3 regions of the Brachybacterium netajii genome follow, and region 3 is predicted to be linked to each of the others. Evidence: riboswitches for the same ligand, from Rfam matches in the RefSeq annotation. Region 3 holds a riboswitch; each other region holds the start of a gene.
What was found. Region 3 has a riboswitch for thiamine pyrophosphate ahead of thiO (glycine oxidase ThiO). Riboswitches for the same ligand answer to the same signal wherever they lie in the genome.
Positions count from the first base shown of each region.

Region 1: linked by a shared signal. The riboswitch ahead of ACXET9_RS00810 (ECF transporter S component) and the one ahead of thiO (glycine oxidase ThiO) in region 3 are both predicted to bind thiamine pyrophosphate.
Region 2: linked by a shared signal. The riboswitch ahead of thiC (phosphomethylpyrimidine synthase ThiC) and the one ahead of thiO (glycine oxidase ThiO) in region 3 are both predicted to bind thiamine pyrophosphate.

Region 1 covers NZ_JBSYXB010000001.1:174,774-180,017, forward strand. Annotated here, with positions in the region: gene ACXET9_RS00795 (hypothetical protein) at 1-75, shown strand, start outside; gene ACXET9_RS00800 (M13 family metallopeptidase) at 177-2,180, shown strand; gene ACXET9_RS00805 (hypothetical protein) at 2,188-2,763, shown strand; TPP riboswitch at 2,841-2,948, shown strand; gene ACXET9_RS00810 (ECF transporter S component) at 3,044-3,691, shown strand; gene ACXET9_RS00815 (ATP-binding cassette domain-containing protein) at 3,688-5,244, shown strand, end outside.
Region 2 covers NZ_JBSYXB010000001.1:33,759-39,002, forward strand. Annotated here, with positions in the region: gene ACXET9_RS00150 (LysR family transcriptional regulator substrate-binding protein) at 10-579, opposite strand; gene ACXET9_RS00155 (alpha/beta fold hydrolase) at 576-1,499, opposite strand; gene ACXET9_RS00160 (hypothetical protein) at 1,577-1,915, shown strand; TPP riboswitch at 2,025-2,134, shown strand; gene thiC (phosphomethylpyrimidine synthase ThiC) at 2,129-3,904, shown strand; gene ACXET9_RS00170 (molybdopterin oxidoreductase family protein) at 3,978-5,244, shown strand, end outside.
Region 3 covers NZ_JBSYXB010000003.1:269,824-275,067, reverse strand. Annotated here, with positions in the region: gene moeB (molybdopterin-synthase adenylyltransferase MoeB) at 1-837, opposite strand, end outside; gene ACXET9_RS08515 (thiazole synthase) at 834-1,670, opposite strand; gene thiS (sulfur carrier protein ThiS) at 1,673-1,924, opposite strand; gene thiO (glycine oxidase ThiO) at 1,921-3,135, opposite strand; TPP riboswitch at 3,130-3,235, opposite strand; gene thiE (thiamine phosphate synthase) at 3,380-4,081, shown strand; gene ACXET9_RS08495 (LamB/YcsF family protein) at 4,168-5,064, shown strand; gene ACXET9_RS08490 (5-oxoprolinase subunit B/C family protein) at 5,061-5,244, shown strand, end outside.

The sequences.
Region 1 (5,244 bases), on a different contig from region 3:
CCCTGGGCCTATGCCCCGCTGGCGATCGGCCTGCTCGCCCTCGGCCTGGCCATCCTCGGCATGATCGCCGCATGATCACCGCATGATCTCCGCGTGATCGCCCCCGGACCTCGGCCGATCCGCCGCAGGTCCCGCCCGTCCTGCCCGTCCGCCGTCCTCGACCTCAGGAGAAGCCCATGACGACCGCCCCCTCCCGCCCCTCCGGCCTGGACCTCTCCGCCGTCGACGCCGAGATCCGTCTGCAGGACGATCTCTTCGGCCATATGAACGGGCGCTGGCTCGCCGAGCACGAGATCCCCGCGGACCGCGCGAGCGACGGCGAGTTCCGCCGTCTGCACGACCTGTCCGAGGAGCATGTCCGGGAGATCGTCGAGGAGGCCGCCGCCTCCATCCCCGAGGACGCAGCCCCCGCGACCGACCTCGAGAAGGTCGGCGCGCTCTACCGCGCCTTCATGGACACCGAGGCCATCGAGGCCGCCGGCACCGCCCCGCTCGAGCCCCTGCTCGCCGAGGTCCTCGGCGCGGACAGCCTCGAGGCGCTCATCCGCCTGACCGGCTCCGCCGCCGCCGGCACCGCCCCGCTGGCCGCCTACGTGTGGACCGACGATCGCGACTCCACCCGCTACCAGGTGAAGATCCACCAGGCCGGCCTGGGCCTGCCCGACGAGTCCTACTACCGCGAGGACGCCTACGCCGAGATCCGCGAGGCCTACGTCGGCCACCTCGAGCGCCTCGCCGAGCTCGTCGGCCTTCCCGGACGGGAGGGCCTGCCCGCCGGCGACGCCGCGGAGCTCGCCGCGACCGTCATGGGCTTCGAGACGCGGCTGGCGGCCTGCCACGTCGACGTCGTGCGCCTGCGCGACCGCGAGCTCTCCTACAACCCCATGGATGCCGCCGCTCGCGCCGAGCTCGCCCCGTCCTTCCCCTGGGATGCCTTCCTCGAGGGCACCGCGGCGCCGGCCGCCGCGCTCGAGGTCGTCTCGATCGGACAGCCCGAGTACGTCGCCCCCGCCGCCGAGCTCCTCGCCGGCGAGGACCTCGCGGTGCTGCGCGCCTGGCTCGCGCTGCACACCGTCTCCTCCTACGCCCCCTACCTCGACGAGGCGCTGGTGGCCGAGGACTTCGCCTTCCACGGCACCGTCCTGTCCGGCACCGAGGAGCTGCGGGCGCGCTGGAAGCGCGGCGTCGGCCTCGTGGAGGGCGCGCTCGGCTTCGCGATCGGCCGCGAGTACGTCGGCCGCCACTTCCCCGCCGCCCACAAGGAGCGCATGGGCGCCCTCGTGGACGCGCTCGTGGACGCCTACCGGGCCTCGATCTCGCGGCTGGAGTGGATGACCCCGGCCACCCGCGAGAAGGCCCTCGAGAAGCTCGAGAAGTTCACGCCGAAGATCGGCTACCCGGACCGCTGGCGCACCTACGAGGACCTCGAGGTCGTCCCCGGGGACCTCGTCGCCTCCGTGCGCGCCGTGCGCCTGGCCGACGCCGCCTTCGACTTCGCGAAGGTCGGCGGGCCGATCGACCCGGACGAATGGCACATGACCCCGCAGACGGTCAACGCCTACTACAATCCGGGCGCCAACGAGATCGTCTTCCCCGCGGCGATCCTGCAGCCCCCGTTCTTCGACGCCGATGCCGACGACGCCGTGAACTTCGGCGGGATCGGTGCGGTCATCGGCCACGAGATCGGCCACGGCTTCGACGACCAGGGCTCGAAGTACGACGGCGACGGCAACCTCGCGTCCTGGTGGACCGACGAGGACCGGGCCGCCTTCGAGGAGCGCACCGGCTCGCTCATCGCCCAGTTCTCCGAGCTCAGCCCGCGGTCCCTCGAGGACGAGCATCGCGTCAACGGCGCGCTCACGATCGGCGAGAACATCGGAGACCTCGGCGGTCTCTCGATCGCCGTCAAGGCGTACCGCGCGACGGCCGGCGAGGCCGCCGCCGAGGAGCTCGATGGCTTCACCGGGCTGCAGCGCGTGTTCCTGTCCTGGGCGACCGTGTGGCGCGCGAAGTACCGCCGGCAGGCGGCGATCCAGCAGCTCGCGACCGACCCGCACTCCCCCGCGGAGTTCCGCTGCAACATCACCGCCGGCCACCTGACGGAGTTCCACGAGGCCTTCGGGATCGTCGAGGGCGACGGCATGCACCGCGCCCCCGAGGATCGCGTGAGCATCTGGTGACCGCCCGATGAGGCCCGAGGCCCCCTTCTACGTCGGTCGCACGCGGCCGACGGCCGTGGGCTGGACGCGCATCGGGATGACGCTGGTCGCGGGCGCCGCGGCCACCGTCGTGATCTCGCTGCGCCCCGCGCTGGCGACGCCCGCCCTGCTGATCGCGTCGATGGGCGTGTTCGTCCTGCTCGCGGCCTGGACCTGGATGAACCAGAGCACCCGGTTCATCGTCGACGAGCACGGGGTGACCGTGAGCCTCGGCGGCTTCCTGCCGATGCGGCCCTGGCCCCTCGAGCAGTTCCGCACCGTCCAGCTCCGCGAGATCCCCGCGGAGCGGGTCGGCGCGACCGTCGGCGGCTACGGCTGGCGGCGCGGACGGGCGCTGTCCTCGACCCCCGAGGAGCTGCGTCCCGTCGGCTCCCGGCGCGTGTTCACCACCGGGGACTCCCGGGAGCCCTACCGCCTGCTCGTCACCCGCTCCGGCACCATGGTCGAGATCATCGGCCGTGAGGGCACGCACTTCCTGCTCTCCCCCGAGGACCCGCAGGCGACCGCGGAGGCCGTCGACCAGGCGATCCGCTCCCGCCGCTGAGGATGCTCGGGGCGCTGCGCGGCGGCCCGAGCGGCATGCCTCGAGCAGTCGCTCTGCGGTATGCTCGCAGGCGGTCATCCAACTGACAGGGGAGCACCATCCGGGTGCTGAGAGTGCGCAGCAGTGCGCAGACCCTCGAACCTGATCCGGTTCACACCGGCGTAGGGAGTCGGGATTTCCGCGGGAGATCCACGTCGTGCGCTCCGGCGCGCGGCGCGCGCACGGTCCGTCCGGCGCCCGGGATCGCCTGCGCCCCTTCCGTTCGTGGAAGGAGTCTGAGATGAACCGTTTCCGCACCGTGGACCTCCTGGTCACCGTCGCCATCGGCGCCGCCTTCGGCGTCGCGTTCCTGGGCTATGGGGCGCTGTACAGCCTCATCGGCCCGCTCACCGCCCTGTTCCGCCCCGCCGAGGGCCTGCTCATGGGCATCTGGTTCCTGCCCGCGATGATCGCCGGGCTCGTCGTGCGCAAGCCCGGCGCGGCGCTGCTGGCCGAGCTCATCGCCGCCTCCCTCGAGATGCTGCTGGGCGGGCAGTGGGGCTGGGGCACCATCGTCTCCGGCGTCCTGCAGGGCGCGGGCATCGAGCTCGCCTTCGCCGTCTTCCGCTACCGCCGCTTCACGCTGCCGGTCGCGATCCTCGGCGGCGTGCTCTCCGCGGCCCTCGAATGGGTGTACGAGCGCTTCGCCTACTACCCCGAGATGGGCTGGTCCTTCGCGATCGCCCTGCTCGGCGCCGCCCTCATCTCCGGCGCCCTCGCCTGCGGCCTGCTGGGCTGGGTCATCGTGCGCGCCCTCGCGGCGACCGGGGCGCTCGACGCCCTCCCCGCCGGGAAGGAGCATGCCGAGGCCCGGCTCGCCGCGCTCCGCACCGACCGGGATGCCGCGGGCGACGGCTCCCGCGAGAGCACCGGGGCCCTCGGCGGATGACCTCCCTGGAGCTGCGGGGCCTGACCTGGCGTCCGCAGTCGCGACCGGATCCGACGGTCCGGGATCTGTCCCTCACCATCCCCTCCGGCCAGCGGGTCCTGCTGGCGGGAGCCAGCGGCAGCGGGAAGTCGACCGTGCTGCGGGCCCTCGCGGGCCTGCTCGATCCCGAGGCCGGGGAGCTCGCCGGGGTCGCCCCGGCGGCCTCCCGCCCCGGGGAGCGGGCCCTGCTGCTGCAGAACCCGGCGAACGCGCTGATCGCCGCGAACGTCGGCCGCGAGGCCGCCTTCGGTCCGGAGAACGCGGCGCTGGACCGCGAGGAGATCGCCGTCCGCGCGGCCGCCGCCCTCGTCGCGGCCGACGTCGACGTCGACTCCTCGCGGGCCCCGCTCGACGCCTCCGGCGGCCAGCAGCAGCGCATCGCGCTGGCGGGAGCGCTCGCCCTCTCCCCCGGAGCCCTCCTGCTGGACGAGCCGACCTCGATGCTCGACGCGGCGACGGCCGAGGCCGTCCGGCGGGCCGTCCTCGCCTCCGCGGAGGGCACCACCCTGGTCGTCGCCGACCACGACGTCGCCCCCTGGGCCTCCCGCGTCGATCGCATGATCGTGCTCGGCGAGGGCGCCCGCGTGCTCGCCGACGGCGATCCGGAGCAGGTCATCGCCGCGCATCCGGAGCTGCTCGCCGCACGCTCGGCCGCACCGCGCCCCGCCGCGGTCGGCGCGAGCGGTGCGGTCGTCGCGAACGGTGCGAGCACCGGCGGATTCCTCCCCGCCGCCCGCCCGCTGGAGGCGGTCACGACGGGCGAGGTCGTCGCAGCCCTCGACGGCGTCGCCATCGCACGCCGCGACGGGCGGCCCGGCACTCTGGTCGAGGATCTCGCGCTGGAGGTGCGCGCCGGGTCCCTCACCGTCCTGGGAGGTCCCAGCGGCAGCGGGAAGACCAGCCTGCTGCGGGTGCTGCTGGGCCTGGACGCCCCGGCGACGGGCACCGTCGACCGCCCCGAGGGCCGGCAGATCGCCTGGGTGCCGCAGAACCCCGAGCACTCCTTCCTCGCCACGAGCGTCCGCGAGGAGATCCTCGCCTCCCCCTGGGCCGACGAGCCCGCCCTCGCCGACCGGCTCCTGGAGACCGCCGGCCTGGCCCCGCTCGCCGCGGCGAACCCGTACACCCTCTCCGGCGGCGAGCAGCGCCGCCTCGCGATCGTCGCGGCGCTCGCCCAGAGGCCCCGGCTCCTGGTCCTCGACGAGCCGACGGTCGGTCTCGATCCCGAGCGGCGCGCGGCCGTCCTCGCCCTGCTGCACGAGGCCGCCGGCACCGGCTGCGCGATCCTCGCCGCGACCCATGACGAGCATCTCGCCGCCGCGGCCCAGCACCGCCTCGACCTCCCCGGCCCCTCGACCGCGACGGAGACGGAGCAGGAGTCCACGACGGGCGCGGGGCCCGACCGCCGGATCCTGCCGGTGGTCCGTCGGCCCCGGATCCCCGCGGACGCGCTGAACCCGCTGACGCTCTCGCTCATCGGGATCCTCGCGGCGATCGGCTCCTTCGGGGTCCAG
Region 2 (5,244 bases), on a different contig from region 3:
CGCGGCCGGTCAGCGGCTCGATCGGGAGGTGCGTCCGCGCACGACGCCGACGAACTCCTGGCGGTCCTCGTCGTCCGCATCCCGCGGCCAGACGAGGGCGATCCGGGTGGGCGCGGCGTCGACGAGGGGACGGTGCACGGCGTCCTTGCGGTGGTGCAGCCGCGCGAGCGACAGCGGCATCCGGGCGTAGCCGACGCCGCTGGCCGCGACGGCGACGCGGGAGGCGGCGTCGTCCGGATCGGTCTGCGGCAGCTCGGTCTCCTCGACGAGGTCCTCCTCAGAAATCTCGTCGAGGAGGCTGAGCACGTGCTCGTCGCCGACGACGACCGCGGCCCGCTCCTCCCACAGCGCCACGACATGCAGGTCGTCGGCCGAGCGGGCGGCGGTCCCCGCGGGGTCGATCGGAAGCCGCACGAAGCACATGTCGACCTCGCCCTCGTCGAGCGCGGCGCGCTGACGGGAGGCGGGGACAGGGACGAGCTCGAGCCAGGCGCGGCGGCCGCCGGTCTTCCAGCGGCGCGCGAAGCGGTCGGGCTCGACGCCGGGCACGAAGCCGACGCGCAGGATGGGACGGGTCATGCCCCCAGCCTACGGGGCGCGGGCACCGGTCCGACGCGGCCGAGGACGCGCAGCAGATCCGGCGTGAAGCGGCGGGCGTCGGCGAGGTTCACCAGGTGGCTGCCATAGGCGAGGGTCTCCAGCCGTCCGTCGGCCGCGGCCGCTGCGAAGCGGCGCTCATGCAGCCGCAGCTGGTCGAAGCGGCCGTGCAGCCAGGTGACCGGGACCTCGACCCGATGCAGGTCCGCGAGCAGGTCGAGGGAGCCCACCGCCTCCATCGCCGGGGCGACCACCGCCGTGCTCGCCCGCCCGCCGCGGACGAGCGCGCGGGTGCCGGCGTCGCCGAGCAGGAACGGCAGCAGGCCGCCGCTGCCGTCGCGATGCCCGGGCATGCGGTCCAGGAGCATGATCGCGTGCCCGTAGGCGCGAGCGGCGGAGGGCGTCGGCTGGACCGCCGCGCCGCACAGCGTGAGCGAGGCGAGGCGGGCGGGCGCCTCGGCGGCGGCGTGCAGGGCGAGGAAGCCGCCGAGGGAGGAGCCGACCAGGTGCACCGTCGGCGCCATCGCGAGGTCGTGTCCGACGGAGCCGGCGGAGCCGTAGGAGCCCTCGGGGCCGTCGGAGCCTTCCGCGCGGCGATCGACGCGCGCCGCGGCCTCGTCGATCGCCGCGCGGATGGTCGCGATCGCTCCATCGAGGGTGAAGGTCTCGTCCTGCCGCGCGCCGTGGCCCGGGAGGTCGGGCGTCACGACCTCGTAGCCGGCCATCCGCAGCGAGGGCGCCTGGAGGTCCCACTGCGAGTGCGAGAGGCGCGTGCCGTGCACGAGGACGACGGCGGCGGGCCCGACGACGGCGGCTCCGACAGCGGCGGAGCCGCCGGAGGGACGGTCGACGGTGGGACGGTCGACGGAGGGGCGGTGCGCGAGGGCGGTGTCTGCGGTCACCCGAGCATTGTGCGCGACGACGGGGAACCCGCGTCCCCGTGACCGCATCCGTCACCGGCCGCGGTTAGATTGATCCGATGCCGAGCTACCGCATGCACCTGCCCATCGGCGACCTGCAGCCGGGGGCGACGCCGGCCGATGTGATGGAGCAGGCCGCGCTCGCGCTCGGCTCCCTGCACCTGGTGGAGCGGAAGGACGTCGAGGCGCCTCTCGTCGGCGGACGGCGCGTCGGACGCATCGTGCTGCGCTTCCTCGTGGACCCTCTCGCGGGCGGGCGCGAGGACGACGCCGCACGGCAGGCGCTGCACATGGTGATCGATCATCTCGAGCGCGGCACCGCGTTCGTCTCCCCCGCCTCCGCGATCCTCTTGACGCGCGGGGCGGGAGGGCGGTTCCGCCCGATCCCCTGGCGCTGAGCCCGCACGGATCAGACCCTCCCCTCGCCCGAAAGCCCAGGTCGGAAGCCTCTCGAGCCTCGTCGGCGAGCGCGCGGCGCACCGCCGCGCCCCGGTGTGGTAGACATTCGGGGACCCCACGGGGGCCCTCGGCAGAGGGCTGAGACCGGGCTGAGCCGCTCGGAACCGTCGAACCTGATCCGGTTAGCACCGGCGTAGGAAGAGAGGCCGCAGATGACTGTGCGCTCCCCCCTGTCCGAGCAGTATCCCTCGCATGCCCTGGACCATCTCGAGGACCTCGAGCATGGGATCCGGGTGCCCGTCACCCGCATCGATCTGGATCCCACGGGCGAGGTCCCCAACGACCCCGTCACGGTGTACCGGACGGCGGGTCCCGGGAGCGTCCCCGAGGAGGGGCTCGCGCCGATGCGCACCCCGTGGATCCTCGAGCGCGGCGACACCGAGGAGCATGCGGGCCGCGGGCGTCGCCTCGCCGACGACGGCCGTTCGGCCGTGCGCCGCGGTGCCCCGTCGCAGCAGTGGAAGGGCCGTCGTCCGGTCCCCCGGCGAGCGCTCCCGGGACGGACCGTCACGCAGATGCACTATGCGAGGCGCGGGGTGATCACCCCGGAGATGCGGTTCGTGGCGCTGCGTGAGGGCTGCGACGTGGAACTGGTGCGCTCCGAGGTCGCTGCGGGGCGCGCGATCATCCCGGCGAACGTCAACCACCCGGAGTCCGAGCCGATGATCATCGGCCGGGCGTTCCTGGTGAAGATCAACGCGAACATCGGCAACTCGGCGGTCACGAGCTCGATCGCGGAGGAGGTCGAGAAGCTGCAGTGGGCGTCCCGCTGGGGCGCGGACACGCTGATGGACCTGTCCACGGGCGACGACATCCACACCACCCGCGAATGGGTGATCCGCAATGCGCCGATCCCCATCGGCACGGTCCCGATCTACCAGGCGCTGGAGAAGGTCGACGGCGACGCCTCGGCGCTGACCTGGGAGATCTACCGGGACACCGTCATCGAGCAGTGCGAGCAGGGCGTGGACTACATGACCGTCCATGCGGGGGTGCTGCTGCGGTACGTGCCGCTGACGGCGGACCGGGTGACGGGGATCGTCTCGCGCGGCGGCTCGATCATGGCGGGCTGGTGCCTCGCGCATCATCAGGAGAACTTCCTGTACACGCACTTCGACGAGCTGTGCGAGATCTTCGCCCGCTACGACGTCGCGTTCTCGCTCGGGGACGGGCTGCGGCCCGGCTCCCTCGCCGATGCGAACGACGCCGCCCAGTTCGCGGAGCTCGACACCCTCGCCGAGCTCACCCATCGGGCCTGGGAGCACGACGTGCAGGTGATGGTCGAGGGTCCCGGGCACGTGCCGCTGCACATGGTGCGGGAGAACGTCGAGCGCCAGCAGGAGCTGTGCTCGGGCGCCCCCTTCTACACGCTGGGCCCGCTGGTCACGGACATCGCTCCGGGCTACGACCACATCACCTCGGCGATCGGGGCGACGGAGATCGCCCGCTACGGCACGGCGATGCTCTGCTACGTCACGCCGAAGGAGCATCTGGGCCTGCCGGATCGGGAGGATGTGCGCGCCGGGGTGATCACCTACAAGATCGCCGCGCATGCCGCGGACATCGCCAAGGGGCATCCGGGGGCGGCCGCACGGGATGCGGCGCTGTCGAAGGCCCGCTTCGAGTTCCGCTGGCGCGATCAGTTCGCGCTGGGGCTGGACCCGGAGACGGCCGAGTCGTTCCATGACGAGACGCTGCCGGCGGAGCCCGCGAAGACAGCGCACTTCTGCTCGATGTGCGGTCCGAAGTTCTGCTCGATGCGCATCTCGCAGGACATCCGCGACGCCTACGGCAGCGCGGAGGCACAGGTGGCGATCGCCGGGATGCAGGAGCGCAGCCGCGCCTTCGCCGCGCAGGGCGGAGCGATCTACCTGCCGGATCCGACGGTCGTCGGGGGCGATGCGAGCACTCCCCGACCCGCGTCGTGACCCGATCGTGACCGGAGCGACCGGGCGCTGACCGGATGCTGAGCACTCCCGGCGTCGGGAGCACTCTCGAGGCATGAGCCTGTCGACCGCCGCCTCGCAGTCCGCGCCGACCGTCGGCACCGTCCCCGGCACCACGGCGACGCACTGCCCGTACTGCGCCCTGCAGTGCGCGCAGTCGCTGAGCGTGGTGCCGGGCGCGGCGGCCGGCGGGTCCGGCGAGGTGACGGTCGACGGCCGCGACTTCCCGACGAACCTCGGGGGCCTGTGCCGCAAGGGCTGGACCAGCGCCGAGGTCCTCACGGCGCCCGATCGGATCCTGCATCCGCGGATCCGCACCGCGGACGGCGGCTTCCGCGACGCCTCCTGGGACGAGGCCCTCGATCTGATCGCCGGTCGGCTGCGCGAGATCCAGGAGCGCGACGGGGCCGACGGCGTCGCCGTGTTCGGCGGCGGCGGCCTCACGAACGAGAAGGCATATGCGCTGGGCAAGTTCACGCGCGTCACGCTGGGCTCCCGCTTCATCGACTACAACGGCCGCTTCTGCATGGCCGCCGCGGCGACCGCCTCGAACCGCTCGCTCGGCCTGGACCGGGGCCTCCCCTTCCCGCTCGCCGACCTCGGGGGCTCGGACTGCGTGGTCCTGCTGGGCTCCAACGTCGCTGCGACCATGCCGCCGTTCGTGCAGCATCTGGCGGGGGTGCGCGAGCGCGGCGGGCTGGTGGTGATGGATCCGCGCGCGTCCGCGACCGCGCGGCTCACGGCCGACGGCGGCGGCATCCATCTGGCCCCGGTCCCGGGCACTGACCTGGTGGTGCTGCTGGCGCTGATCCACATCGTGCTCGCCGAGGAGCTGTTCGACGCCGAGTACGTCGCCGCGCGCACCACGGGGATCGAGGCCCTCGCACGCTCCGTCGCCGCCTGGTGGCCCGAGCGCGCCGAGGGCGTGTGCGGGATCGGTGCGGAGCGGCTGCGGGAGGTCGCCCGCCTGCTCGCGGCCGCCTCCCCCGCCCGCGGCGGCCGCGGCGCGCATCTGCTGACCGGTCGCGGCGTCGAGCAGTCCACGCAGGGCACCGCGACCGTGACGGCGACCATCGATCTGGCGCTCCTGCTGGGGCTCGTCGGCCGCGAAGGCTCCGGGTACGGACCCATCACCGGACAGGGCAACGGTCAGGGCGGGCGCGAGCACGGGCTGAAGGCGGACCAGCTGCCCGGCTACCGGTCGATCGCGGATCCCGCGCATCGCGAGCATGTGGCGCGGGTCTGGGGCGTGGACCCTGATTCCCTGCCCGGTCCCGGCGTCCCCGCGGTCGACCTCCTCCACCGGCTGGGCACGGCCGACG
Region 3 (5,244 bases):
CTCGTCGGGCGCGGGGCCGCCGATGCGGCAGGCGGGGTCCGCGGCCGGCGGGATCGACACCGCGGTCGCCGCGGGACGCGCGGGGTCGCGCTCGATGCGGAGCGTGCGGGTGCTCGAGGTGTCCTCGTCCCACAGCATGAGGCGGCCGACGAGCGGATCGCCGGTGCCCGTGACCAGCTGGACGACCTGCGAGGCCATGACCGTGCCGATCAGGCCGGGCAGCGTGCCGAGCACCCCGGCCTCCGCGCAGGAGGGCGCCTCCCCGGGCGCGGGCGGCTCGGGGAAGACGTCGCGGTAGTGGGCGCCGCGGCCCGGCCAGAACACGCTGACCTGGCCGTGGTGGCGGAGGATCGCACCCCACACCACGGGCACGCCGGTGATCTCGCTGGCGTCGGCGACGAGATACCGGGTGGCGAAGTTGTCGGCGCCGTCGAGCACGAGGTCGTAGCCGCGCATCAGCTCGACGACGTTGTCGGCGCTGAGCCGCATCCGATGCGTCTCGACCTGCACGTCGGGGTTGATGCGGGCGACGGCCGCGGCGGCCGAGTCGACCTTCGCCATGCCGAGCACATCGGTGCCGTGGATGACCTGGCGGTGCAGGTTCGAGAGGTCCACGACGTCGTCGTCGACGATGCCGAGCGCACCGATGCCGATGCCCGCGAGGTACTGCAGGGCGGGCGTGCCGAGGCCGCCGGCGCCGACGACGAGCACCCGCGCGGCGCCGAGGCGGCGCTGGCCGACGGTGCCGATGCGGGCGAGGGTGATCTGGCGGCGGTAGCGCTCGATCTGCGCGGGGGTCAGCTCGGGACCGGGCTCGACCAGGGGCGGGAGGCTCACAGCGACTCCGCCTCCCGTCCGTTCGCGGCCCCGTCGACCGGGGCGATCAGTCCCTCGAAGGCGCTCGAGGCGCGGGCGAGGCGTCGGCGCGGGATGCGTCCGGCGCCCGCGGCGGCCCGGCCCGCACGGACCGCGAGGTCCATGGCGCGGGCCATCGCCTCCGGGTCCTGAGCACGGGTCACGGCGGAGGCCGCGAGGACGGCCGAGCAGCCGAGCTCCATCGCCAGGGCCGCGTCCGAGGCGGTGCCGATGCCGGCGTCGAGCACGACGGGCACGCCCGCGCGCTCGCAGATCAGCTCGATGCTGTGCGGGTTGAGGATCCCCAGGCCCGTGCCGATGGGCGAGCCCAGCGGCATCACGGCCGCGGCGCCCGCATCCTCGAGCCGACGGGCGAGCGCCGGATCGTCGGTCGTGTACGGCAGGACGGTGAAGCCGCGCCGGACGAGCTCCTCGGTCGCCTCGTACAGCTCGACGCCGTCGGGCAGGAGCGTGTCCTCGTCGGCGATGACCTCGAGCTTGATCCAGTCGGTCTCGAGCGCCTCGCGGGCGAGCTCGGCGGTGAGGATCGCATCGCGGGCGCTGTAGCAGCCGGCGGTGTTCGGCAGCACCCGGATCCCCAGGCGCCGGATCATCGCGAACACCGAGTTGCCGGTCGACGCCGAGAAGCGGCGCATCGCGACCGTGGTCAGGGCGGTGCCGGAGGCGACCAGCGCGCGCTCGAGGGCCGCGAGGTCGGTCGCGCCGCCGGTGCCCATGATGAGCCGCGAGGCGAGGGCCTCCCCGGCGATGACCAGCGGATCCTCGACCGCGGCGGGTGCGGTGGTGGTGCTCATGCTCAGCCTCCCTGGACAGCGGTGACGAACTCGCAGCGGACCCCGGCGCTCAGCGGCGTCGCGGCCCAGCGGCTGCGGGGGACGACGGCGTCGTCGAGCGCGACGGCGACGCCGAGCGCCCCGCCGTCGGCCGCGCGGCCGTCCTCCCCGACCTCCTGGCCGAGGCGCTCGGCCACGAGATCGCGGACGGTCCAGATCGCGGGGACCTCGGCCTCCTCGGCGTTGACGGTCAGGGCGATGGTCGTGGGGCTCATCGGGCCTCCTCCAGGACGGGGGTGAAGCGGTCGGGCCGGACGGCGTCCAGCTGGTCGGCATGCTCGGCGGCGAGATCAGGGGCGAGATCAGAGGCGGTATCAGCGCCGTCGACGAGGTCGGCGGTGCGCTGCGCGGCCCACGCCGACAGCAGGATCCCGTGGCGGTGGTAGCCGGTGGAGACGATCACGCGGGGATCCTCGGGGGCGGCGCCCAGCAGCGGCAGGTCGTCGGGGGTGCCGGGGCGGTCGCGGGTCGTGACCTCGATCAGCTCCGTCTCCCGGATCGCCGGGAGGATCTCGGCCGCGTCCTGCAGCAGCTGGAGCACCCCGCCCGCGGACGTCCCCGCGAGATCGTCCTCGCGGCTGGTCGCGCCGAGCACGAGGGTGCGGTCGTCGCGCGGGACCAGGTAGACGGGACGCCCCCGGACGATCGCCCGGACCGTCCGCCCCACCAGGTTCTCCTCCCCCGGCAGCAGCAGGCTCTCGGGGACCCGCAGGCGCAGGATGTCCCCGCGCACCGGCCGCATCGCCAGGTCGAGGGACCGGTGGGGCCCGTCGATCCCGGGAACGCCGAGCCCGGCGGCGAGGATGACCCTGTCGACCCGGCCGCCGGTGCCGTCGAGGATTCCGGCGATCGCGTCGACGCGGCCCTCGCGGATCGTGATCGCGGGGCCGTCGGGCCCGTCGGACTCCAGATCGGCGCGGACGGCGGCGGCGAGGCGGCGCGGATCGACCTGGTGGTCGCGCTCGAGGAGCACGCCGCCGCTGATGCCGCGCAGCAGCGCGCCCTCCTCGCGGCGGGCCTCGGCGCCCGTCAGCTCCCGCACCGCGGCGCCGTTGCTCCGCTGGACCCGGGCGAGGTCGTGCAGGGCCGCGAGATCCCCCGCCTCGCGGCCGACGACGAGCGTCGAGGCGTCGCGATAGCCGGGATCCGGCAGCGGGTCCGCGCCGTCGGCGATCCGGGCGGCGCTGCGCTCGGCCAGACGGGCCGCGAGCGCGCGATGATCCTGCTCGGCCTCCCGCATGATCCGCCACAGCGGCCCCTGGCCGTACTGCATCTCGGCGGCGGGGGCGAGCATCCCGGCGGCGGCGAAGGTGGCCTGCTCGGCGACCCCCGTCGACCGGAGCTCGACGCGATGGCCGCGACGACGCAGCTCATGCGCGGTGAGCAGGCCGACGATGCCCGCTCCGATGATGACGACACGCTCCACAGGCGCATTCCTCCTGACGACGGCATGATCCGCATCCAGTGCTGGTGGTCGGCGCCTCGCGCCCTCTCAGCCCGCGCATCGGGCTCCCACGGAACCCCTCGATCCTACGCCGCGCCCGCGATCGGCGGCCGGGACGTCCGGACGGGCGGCGACGTGCCGGCAGGGCAGCCGACGACCTGCCGGCGGGGCGGCCGACGGCGGAACGTCCGACGCCGACGGGTGGACGCTGTGCGACCCTGTGCGGATGAATGCAGATCAGCAGCCCCCCACACGCCGGCGCGCGACCCGCGACGAGACCGGCGACCGACGTCGCGCCGCGCTCGCCGACGCCCGCCTGTACGTGTGCGTGGACCTCTCCCGCGGCCTCGAGGGGCTCCTCGAGTTCGCCGAGGCGGCGTTCCGCGGCGGCGTCGACATCCTGCAGGTGCGCGACAAGGGCGCCGAGGCCCGCGCCGAGGTCGAGGCGCTGCGCGCGCTGCGACCGATCGCCGACGCCCACGGGGCGCTGCTGGCCGCCAACGACCGCGCCGACGTCGCCGTCCTCGCGGGCGTCGACGTCCTGCACCTCGGCCAGGGCGATCTGACCACCGAGGACGCCCGCGCGCTCGTCGGCCCCGACGTCCTCATCGGACGCTCCACCCGCACCCCCGAGCAGCTGCATGCGGCCGACGACGATCCCGGCATCGACTACTTCTGCACCGGCCCCGTCTGGGCGACGCCCACGAAGCCCGGCCGCGAGCCCGTCGGCCTCGAGCTGCCCCGCGAGGCCGCCGCGCGCGAGGACGCCGCGAAGCCGTTCTTCGCGATCGGCGGGGTCGACGTCGAGCGCGTCCCCGAGGTCCTCTCCACCGGCGCCGACCGCATCGTCGTGGTGCGCGCCGTGACCGAGGCGGAGGACCCCGAGGCCGCCGCCCGAGCGCTGCGGGAGGCGCTCGGCGCCGGCTGACGCTCCCTCCGTTCCACCGCTCCCACGCCCTGCGCCGGGGGACGACAATGGGGTGACCGCCGCCGTCCGCGCGAAGGAGATCCCCCATGGTTGCCCGTCCCGCCCCGTCCCCGGACCTGCCGACGGACCCGCCCCGGGACCTGCCGACGAACCGGTCCCTCGACCTGAACGCGGATCTCGGCGAGGGCTGGGGCGCCTGGTCGATGGGCGACGACGAGGCCATGCTCGACGTCGTGACCACGGCGAACATCGCCTGCGGCGGGCATGCCGGGGACCCCTCGACGATGCGTCGGGCCGTCCGCGGGGCCCATGAGCGGGGCGTCGCGATCACCGCGCACGTCGCCTATCCGGACCTCCAGGGCTTCGGCCGACGCTTCGTCGACATCGCCCCCGCCGAGCTCACCGACCAGGTGATCGCGCAGACCGGGAGCCTGCTGGCGATCGCCGGGGCCGTCGGCGCGCAGGTCGTCGGCGTGAAGCCCCATGGCGCCCTCTACTCGGCGATCGCGCACCATGAGGCGCAGGCCGAGGCCGTCGTGACGGCGCTGCGCGAGCTCAGCGGACTCAGCAGTCTCAGCGGACTCGACGAAACCGGCGGTGCGCTGCAGCTGGTCGCGGCCCCGGGTTCGGTCGTCGCGCAGAAGGCCGAGGCGGCGGGTCTCGAGGTCGTCCTAGAGGGCTTCGCCGACCGCGCCTACCGGGCCGACGGCACCCTCGTCCCGCGGCGCGAACCGGGCGCGGTGCTCCTGGACCCCGAGGCCGTCGCCGCGCAGGCCATCGAGCTTGCGCTGCGCGGGCGGGCACGCGTGCACGGCAGCACGAGCTGGGTCGACGTCCCCTGCCGGAGCATCTGCCTGCACGGAGACACCCCGGGCGCGGTCGCGCTCGCCCGCGAGGTGCGGGCCCGGCTCGAGGGCGCGGGCGTCGCGCTCGCCGCCCCCGGCTCCTCCGGGCGCTCCGGTCGCTCCGGGGTCCGACGGTGACCGCGCCGGAGTCCGTCCCCGCCGACGCATCGCACGCCGCCGGCGCTCCCCTTCCCCGCGGCCCGCTCCTTCCCGCGCCGCTCGCCGTGCATCGGGCCGGCGAGACCGCGGTGCTCGCGGAGTATCCCAGCACCGCGGAGGTCCTCGCGGCCGCCGCGGCGGTGCGGGCGGCCGCGCCCG